2 regions of the Arthrobacter sp. TJ-178 genome follow, and region 2 is predicted to be linked to the other one. Evidence: riboswitches for the same ligand, from Rfam matches in the RefSeq annotation. Region 2 holds a riboswitch; the other holds the start of a gene.
What was found. Region 2 has a riboswitch for cyclic di-AMP ahead of AC4D2Q_RS16800 (NlpC/P60 family protein). Riboswitches for the same ligand answer to the same signal wherever they lie in the genome.
Positions count from the first base shown of each region.

Region 1: linked by a shared signal. The riboswitch ahead of AC4D2Q_RS09945 (LysM peptidoglycan-binding domain-containing protein) and the one ahead of AC4D2Q_RS16800 (NlpC/P60 family protein) in region 2 are both predicted to bind cyclic di-AMP.

Region 1 covers NZ_JBZCNK010000003.1:86,248-90,648, reverse strand. Annotated here, with positions in the region: gene AC4D2Q_RS09955 (sensor histidine kinase) at 1-1,244, shown strand, start outside; gene AC4D2Q_RS09950 (response regulator) at 1,232-1,876, shown strand; cyclic di-AMP (ydaO/yuaA leader) riboswitch at 2,133-2,285, shown strand; gene AC4D2Q_RS09945 (LysM peptidoglycan-binding domain-containing protein) at 2,294-3,226, shown strand; gene AC4D2Q_RS09940 (hypothetical protein) at 3,398-3,970, opposite strand; gene AC4D2Q_RS09935 (sensor histidine kinase) at 4,041-4,401, opposite strand, start outside.
Region 2 covers NZ_JBZCNK010000007.1:91,537-95,937, forward strand. Annotated here, with positions in the region: gene mobA (molybdenum cofactor guanylyltransferase) at 1-72, opposite strand, end outside; gene AC4D2Q_RS16790 (HNH endonuclease) at 93-593, opposite strand; gene AC4D2Q_RS16795 (NlpC/P60 family protein) at 805-1,668, opposite strand; gene AC4D2Q_RS16800 (NlpC/P60 family protein) at 1,701-2,609, opposite strand; cyclic di-AMP (ydaO/yuaA leader) riboswitch at 2,613-2,778, opposite strand; gene AC4D2Q_RS16805 (M23 family metallopeptidase) at 2,897-3,505, opposite strand; cyclic di-AMP (ydaO/yuaA leader) riboswitch at 3,670-3,882, opposite strand; gene AC4D2Q_RS16810 (iron-dependent transcriptional repressor DtxR) at 3,948-4,401, opposite strand, start outside.

The DNA of each region.
Region 1 (4,401 bases), on a different contig from region 2:
TTCGGGATATTGGCTTCCTCCTGCGCGAGGCCATGAACTGGCCGGCGTCGCTGGGAATTCTCGTAGCCGGCGTCGTGCTGCTTCCGTTCCTGCCGCTGGGCGTTGGCCTGTACGCGGTTCCCCGTCTGCTGGGAACCCTCAATCTGCTCGCTGCCCGGGCCCAGGGCCGCGCTGCAGGCTATGCCGGCGCCGTCGTGCCCTTTGACCGCCGTTATCTGGAGGGCAGGAAGAATTTCGGCGAGCTGGCGGCGCTGGTCAGTGCACCGGAAACCAAGCGGGATGTTTCCTGGCTGCTGTTCCACTGTGCTTTTGCGCTGCTGGCCGGCTGTCTTGCGGTGGCCCTGCCGCTGGCCGCCGTGCTGTATATAGGGACGGCACCGTGGTGGCCGCTGTTTCCGCAGTCCGCGCCGCTCGATTTTGTAGTTCCCGTGACCAGCTGGCCCGCCGCAGGATTCACCGTCCTGCTGGGCCTCGTCTACGGCGTTGCCGCCTGGCTGCTGCCGCCGTGGATGGCCCGCCGGCTCAGCGGCGGCACGCTGGCGATCCTCTCGCCCCGCCGGTATGACGAGCTCGCCCGCCGGATCCAGGATCTCTCCGCTGCCCGCGCCAGCGCACTGACGGCCCACGCAGCAGAGCTGCGCCGCATCGAACGTGAGCTGCATGACGGAGCGCAGAACCGGCTGGTGGGAGTGGTGATGATGCTCGGGCTGGCGCAGCGGGCGGCGGAGAGTGATCCCGCTGCCGCAATGCCCTTTATCGGGCGTGCCCAGGACGCCGCCACCGAAGCCCTGGCCGGTCTGCGGGAAGCGGTACACGACATTTATCCGCCGGTCCTGGATGAGCTGGGCCTGGACGGAGCGGCATCGGCACTGACCAGCAGGTCCCCCATCAGCTGTTCGCTGGACGTGCAGGGACTGCAGCGTGCTCCCGCAGCGGTGGAATCCGCCGCCTACTTTGTCCTGGCCGAAGCCCTGACCAACGCAGCGAAACATTCCGACGCCTCGCACATCGAAGTGCTCCTGCGCACAGAAACCGCACCGCGCGAGGATGTGCTGGTGGTCCGGGTGAACGACGACGGGCGCGGCGGCGCTGCCGTTGCGGGGGCCGGCGACCCCGCGGCCGGGTCCGGCACCGGCCTGGCCGGAATTGCCCGCCGGGCTGCTGCCTTCGGCGGCACGTTGTATCTGACCAGTCCGCCCGGCGGGCCAACCGAACTAAGGGTGGAGCTTCCATGCGCCTTCTGATCGCCGAAGATGATGCTCTGCTGCGCGCGGGGCTTGAGCTGCTGCTGCAGGGCGAGGGATTTGAGGTGGTTGGCTCCGCGGACAATGCCGAGGACCTGCTGGCAGGCTTTGAACCCGGCAGTGCCGACGGCGCCGTCCTTGATGTGCGGATGCCGCCGACCTTCACCAACGAGGGGCTGCGCGCTGCCCTGGAACTTCGCTCTCGGGTGCCGGACTTTCCGGTCCTTGTCCTGTCCGCTTATGTTGAGGACCGGTACGCAAGCCGGCTGCTGGCCTCCGGTGCCCAGGGTGTGGGCTACCTCTTAAAGGAACGCGTGGGCAAAGTGGGCGATTTTGTCGAGGGCCTGCGCCGGGTCCTGGCCGGCGGAACCGTCATGGATCCGGAGGTCATCGCCCAGCTGTTCAGCCGGCGCAGCACCCTGGACCCCATCCGGTCCCTGACTCCCCGCGAGTTTGAAGTGCTGGGGCTGGTGGCCGAGGGCCTGGGCAACACCGCCATTGCCCGGACCATCTCCGTATCCGAGACAGCTGTCAGCAAGCACATCGGCAACATCTTCGCGAAACTGGGCCTCTCGCCGTCGGACAGCGGCCACCGCCGCGTACTGGCCACGTTGGCGTATTTGCGGACCTAGGCGTATCTGCGGGCTTAGCCGTACCTGCGGACCCAGGCGTATCCGGGGACCTAAACGGCACTAAATCCCCGTGCTGACGCGGGTTTGGGAACCTCCTGTGCCGGCACCCACAGGCCACTCCAGAGGTGCCACTCACGCCTCCGTGCGAGCTTCGTTACTAAATAGTTACCATCCCGTAACCGTCTTGTACGGTAGTACTCATGCCGTTATCTGAAGCGGCTCCCTTGACTTGTTACCTAGCTCTGCCGCTGGTCAAGGTCCACAGATTTCACACTTCGGCAGAGGCGGGGGAACCACTTACGGGTTCCTTATGAATCCTTGGGGTTAAGTCAGCCGAGGTTTCTTCGGCGGACCGGATGACTCCCATCCGCATCCGACAGCTCACCTCGCAGGTATCGGGAGAGGTAACTTATTTTGTTGAACAATACTCGTGGAACCCACAGCGCCGACAACACCGGACTGTGGACTGCACTTGCAAACGCCACCACCGGCAAGGCCCGCACCATCGGCACCGCAGCAGCTGTCCTGGCAGCAGGCTCCGGCCTGGTGCTCAGCATGGCCGGCCCCGCTTCGGCAGGCGTCATCGCCAACGACTCGACCGAGTCCTACACCGCCCCTGCTGCTGTAGCCGTTCCGGCTGCTCCGGTAGCTCCCGCAGCTGCTCCGGTTGAGGCTCCTGCCCCCGCCGCAGCATCCACCCACGTGGTCCAGTCCGGCGACACCCTGAGCGCCATCGCCAGCACCTACGCCGTCACCCTTGACGACATCCTGGCGCTGAACGGCCTTTCGCTGGATTCCATCATCTACCCCGGCGATGTCATCACGTACGCCGGCGGCGCTGCTGTTGAAGCTGCTTACGCCGCACCGGCTGCAGTGTCCTACGATGCTCCTGCAGCAGTGTCCTATGACGCTCCCGCTGCAGTCTCCTACGCCGCTCCGGTGGAAGAGACCGCCGCCGTGGCCGACTTCAGCACCTTCAGCACGCAGGCTTCCTCCGTGACGCCGGCTGCCGCTCCCGCTGCTAGCGGCACCAACGCCATCATGCTCAGCTCCGCATACGCCCAGATGGGTGCCGCCCAGGACTGCACCGTTCTGGTTGAGGTTGCCCTCCGGGCAGCCGGCCACTCGGTTGGCGACCTGGCTCCCGCGCAGCTTGCTGCTTACGGAACCCCGGTTTCCGACCCCCAGCCGGGCGACATCGCCTACTACGCCGACGGCGGCATGGGCGTTGCCCACATCGCCATCTACGCAGGCAACGGCCAGGCCATCCACAGCGGATGGGGCGGCAACCAGACTGTACTGGAGAGCGCCAACGTTGGTTCCGGCGCCGTGTACTACCGCGTAGCGTAATCACGCACTAGCTCCCATCAGAGCGCGGGAAGCGAACGGACCTGCAATCTGATGGATCCATAAAAAGGAACGCCCGGCCAGCTGGCCGGGCGTTCCTTTTTGCCGTTGAGCGTTTAGTTCGACGTGCGTGGATGTGCGCGGATTTGCGCGCAGTGTCAGGTCCGCCAGGAGTCAGGCTTCCGGACCGTCCTGGCCGTCCTGGGAGTCCTGCTGTTCCGGGCCGTCCTGCTGTTCCTGGGAGTCCGGAGCGTCCGGAGCGTCAGAGTGATGCCGGCCGCCGTGGCCGTGCCCGGGGCCGTCCTCGGTCATGCCGTCGCGGGCAGGCCCGTCGCCGTCGCCGCGGACATCTCCCTCATCGTCGCGCACCTTGCGGTCGCCGTCGTTCCTGCCCTGATCCGGCGCGGATTCCCCGTCTGAGTTCTCCTCCTGGGTGTCCGGGTCTGTCTCAGTTCCCTGATCCGTCTTGTCCTTATCCGCCTTGTCTGGCTTGTCTGCCTTGTCCTTCTCTGCCTTGTCGCCATCGCCGTCGCGCTCGTGCCGCGTCTCGGCGCCAGACTCAGACTCGGATTCGGACTCCTGGCCCTGCTGCTCCTGTTGCTGTTCAGTCACAGAGGCCTGTTCCGAATCCGCAGTTGTGTCGGCCGTGGCCATACCGGCAAAAAAGGAGCCGACCAACAGGATCAGACCGCCAACTACGCCCAGGATCCATCCCAGCGGGCCCCTGGCCTTGTCCCGAAATGCCATCGTTTCATGCACCTTTCGAAGAGTGGATGTGCTGACACTCTTATTTTCGGAGCCGATTCTTCGAAGATTCTTAGACCCCGCGCCGTCCCCCGGCCAGGGGAAGGCGAACTTCCACCACGCCGCCGGAGCGGCCGGCGGCTGCGGGTCCTCCTCCGGCCGGGAGGGCGCGGACACTGCCGCCATAGCGGGCAGCGATTTCCGCTACGAGGGCGAGCCCCAGCCCGTAGTGTCTCGGCGCCACGTTCTCTTCTCCTGCGCCGGCGCCGTCCCCTTCGGTTCCGTCCCCTTCAGCGCCGTTGCCTTCAGTGCCGGTGCCGTCTCCGTCTGCGCTGTCGCCCTCTGCGCCGCCCGTTTCCCGGTTTCGTACGGAGGCAAACCGTTCAAACGCCTGCCGGGTAAAGCCTGGCGGAAATCCGGCTCCGTCATCGGCG
Region 2 (4,401 bases):
CAGCGCCTTGGGGGTTCCGCCCAGGCGCGACGACCTTCCCCCGGCCAGCACAATGGCGTTGAACGAGGGCATTGCCGTATCCATCACCGGCATCAGGCAGCCGTGCCGGCATCGAGGAACTGACTCCACTGCGGGGCCGGGCGCTCCAGTTCGCGGATTTGCCAACGAGCCCCGCGGGGCGGCTGGGGATGGATGCGCAGCTGCCATCCGAGCTGGTTCAGAGTCCTGTCTCCCTTGGCATTGTTGCAGCGCAGGCAGCAGGCAACCATGTTCTCCCAGCTGTCCTCTCCGCCCCTGGATCTGGGCAGGACGTGATCCACGGTGGAGGCGGCCTTGCCGCAGTATGCGCACTGGTGCAGGTCCCGGCGCAGAACACCCCGCCGGGTAACGGGGGTGCCTTCGCGGTAAGGAATTTTCACGTATCTGTGCAGCAGGATCACCGAGGGGCGCGGAAGAATTTCCGTGGGTCCCACCACTGGATCCCCACTCTCGGCAATAACACTGGCCTTCCCTGACAAGACCAGCACCAGCGCCCGGCGGAAGCTCACAACGGCCAGCGGCTCGTAGCCTGCATTCAGAACGAGAGTGCGCATGCACATTCCTCTTCGCCTGCGGTCCTTCGGCGGGAGGTTGCCCGCCGCGGTTGACGGTACTTCACATGATCTATGGAAAGAGTATGCCCGGATCCTGCTCTTCGCCATTTTCGGCGCCGCCCGGCGGTTTAAACGGATCAAGGGTTCCTCCCGGAGGAGAAACCCTTGACCGCTGCTGGCGAACCGGCAGGCAAACTGTGTGTAGCGTTTTCTAGCGGACGTGGATGTACACGCCGCCCGAGCCCAGCTCTGCCGGAGCCACAACAGTGGAATTACCGTTGAATCCACCGTGGATGGCTTGGCCGTTTCCAACGTAAACAGCAATGTGGGCCATGCCCATGCCGCCGTCGGCGTAGTAGATCAGGTCGCCGGGAACCGCTTGGGAGGCGCTGACCGTAGTTCCCAGAGACAGGTAACCGGCGGGCCAGTCATGGAAGCTGATGCCGGCGGCAGCCAGTGAGTTGGTCACCAGCATGGTGCAGTCCTGTGACACGCCCAGCTGCGCATAGGCAGCGGCGGCGATGGTCGCAGCAGTGCCGGAGGAAGCAGCCGGAGCCGCTTCCGGCGCCGGGGCCGCCGCCGGAGCGGAAACAAAACCTGCCGGTTCCATGGCCGGAGCAGCTTCTTCCGTCAGCACTGCCTGGGCAGGTGCCTGTGAAGGAGCCTCGGCCGGCAGCGGCTGCGCTGCCGGCGCTGCCTGGGGCTCGGTTGCCTGCGGCTGCGCAGCAACAGGCTGCACTTCCTCAGACGGAGTTTCCTCAGGCTGCGCTTCGGGGGCCAGAATGACGCCGGCCACGGCCGGACGGTCAAAGCTCACCATGGCGGTTGCGGGAACCATCAGCTGCGTAGACGCCGCCAGATCCAACGTGCTGGTTTCCGCGCTGCGGACCACATCGGAACCTGTTGCGTTGGCCGCAACGCCGGTGCCCAGAACCAGGCCTGATGCGGCAACTACCACAGCGGCCTGACGCCCAAAGGTTCCGGCGTTGGCGGACACTGCCTGCGCAAGCGTGCTCAGCGCAGCGGTACGCGCTGCGGGCGCCCGGTGACGGGCGCGCTCAGTTGTAGATGTCATGCGGGTGCAATCTCCGTTATCTGCAACAGGGCTTAGCTGACGCGGACGAAGCTTGCGCCGCCGAGGTAGGACAGCGGGTGCAGCACGGTGTTCATACCGTCGAAGCCGCCGCTGATGACCTGGCCGTTGCCCACGTAGATGGCTACGTGGCCGGAGGTGATGACGAGGTCGCCGGGCTCGGGCGAGCCAACAACCGAGCCGAAAGCGTAGAACTGTGCGGGGGCGAGGTCGCCCACCGACTTGCCGACGGAGCGCAGTGCATTCTCCACCATGGCGGTGCAGTCCTGAGCAACACCGAGCTGCGCGTAGGCCGAAGCAACGAGTGCTGCGCCGACGCCGCTGGTTACCGGAGCCGGTGCGGGGGCCGGAGCCTGAACCGGTGCGGGAGCTGCAGCGGCGGGTGCCGGGGCAGCAGCCTGGGCCTGAGCCGGCGTGTTGGCCGCGGGGGCCCAGTTGGCAGTGGTGGCTGCCAGCGGTGCGGAAGCCTGCTGCGTCTGAGCGGCAACTGCCTGCTCAGCCTGAACAGCCTGCTCGGCCTGAACTGCAGCGGCCTGCTCAGCCTGAACAGCTGCCTGTTCCTGAGCAGCGGCTTCAGCGGCGGCAGCCGCTTCTTCTGCTGCGATGCGGGCGCGGTAGTCCGCTCCGGAAACGGAGGAGACGGGCTGCATGGTGGCCAGCTCAAACGGTGCCTGTGCGGAGACAGAAACAGCGCCGGTTGAAGTTACGACACTGAGCGGGGTGGCTTCGAGTACCTGGCGGTCGGTGCTGGGGGCTGCCTGGGCGGGAAGGCCTGCAGCGAGGACGAGGCCTGAAGCGGCAACGACGACGGCGGCCTGGCGGCCGATGGTTCCAACATTGGAGGTGACGGCCCGGGACAGTGCTGAAACGGGGCTCGACTGGACTGCGGACGCGCGACGGCGGCCGTGAGCTACTGATGACACAAGTTTGCCTCTCCCAATGCCTACGAGGTGAGCTGTCGGATTCGGATGGGAGTCACCCGGCTGCGTGGGCGGTAAGGCCCGTGCAACTTAACCCCTAGGGTTTCTTTCGAAACCCGAATGTGGTTCCCCCGCCTCTGCCATGCGATGTTGCGAACGGACCTCAAACAGTGGCAGAGCTCGGCGATCTGTTCGAGGGTGCCCGACCTTTGGCCGATCAAGCACGAGGACGACCCTACAACAACATTTGTCGAATGTCACGTTCAGGTCACGAAATGGTTATCCTGCGGTCACAGCCAACCGAGCGGGTCAACGACCTCGCCGTTGACCATCACTTCAAAGTGAAGGTGGCAGCCCGTTGAGGCGCCTGTGGTGCCGCTGGCGCCCACCAGGGCGCCGCGCTCCACCTTGTCCCCCACGGCCACAGCCAGGCTGGACATGTGGTTGTACGTGGTTTCCACGCCGTTGCCGTGATCAACCACCACGCGGTTTCCGCCGCCGAAGTCGTGCCAGCCCGAGAAGGTTACGGTGCCGGCTGCGGCAGCCGTGACATCCGTGCCGCAGGCAGCGGCAAAGTCCTGGCCGCGGTGCAGCTCGTCTGCGGCACCGGTGATGGGACTGACGCGGTAGCCAAAGCCGGACGTCTGAACGAGCTCCGAGGCCAGCGGTCGGGCAAGAGCGCCCGCGGATGCACCGGCGGAAATCTCCGCACCGGACGCCACAGCCACGTGGTGGAGCTTTGCTTCCGGGTCAAACCGGCTGCTCAGGGCGGGCCGGTCAAAGTTAACGGCGGCTGCGGGATCCGCTGAAACTACCGGCGCTTCCACGGCGACAGGCTGCATTTCCTGGGCTGGTTCGCTCACGGCTGCGGTGGTGGGGACCGCAGCAGTAAGGATCATGCCCGAGGCTGCTGCGGTAATGGCGACTTTTTGTGCGGCACCGCCGATGGAGCGGTTTCTGGATTCTGCTCGGCGGCGGCCGGATCTGGGGCCGTTGTCCGGGCGTGGAGCGGGGGCCGGGGCAGACGCGCGGCGCCTGCCCGGGGCAGCATGCTTCGACAAGGTATACCTCTCTCATATGCCTGCGAAGTTAGCTGTCGGATTCGAGTGGAGAAACTCGGCCCCGCATTCAGCGACGGGCCGCACCGTCGATGCGGGGGCAGTGCTGATGCTGGAGGCTTCACCCCAAGGCAGCTCAAGCTGCCGGTGATGGGTCCTCCGCCCCTGCCTGAACTATGTAATTCCGGGCCAGTGGCAGGGTTCGGCGTAAGGCCCGGATAACGGTGTTATTTCAACGTCAGTAAGTCACTATAGGTGAAGATGCCCAAAAGAGACCATTTCGTTATCCGAGTGTGGATACAAACACGTGGGCAGCCACCTCTGGAGGAAGTTCCAGGGCGCCTTCGATTCCGGGAACGCGCACAGAAATGTAGCCCGCCACCACTTCGGCACTGATCTCCGCTCCGGGGCGCAAACCCGCCTCATCGAACTGGCAGAGCAGTTCCGGTTCCACCTGGACCGGTTCGGCCAGCCGGACCAGCTTCATCTTGGTTCCCGGCTCCGCCTGCGCCACAGCGGAAACGAGGTTGGTCACGCCGTCGTGGAACGGTTCAGCGGCCACGCCGCCAATCTCGGCGAGACCCGGAATGGGGTTGCCGTAGGGCGACTCCGTGGGATGCCCCAGCAGGTCGTACAGCCGCCGCTCCACGCGCTCACTCATGACGTGTTCCCAGCGGCAGGCTTCGTCATGGACGTAAGCCCAGTCCAGGCCGATCACGTCCGAGAGCAGGCGTTCG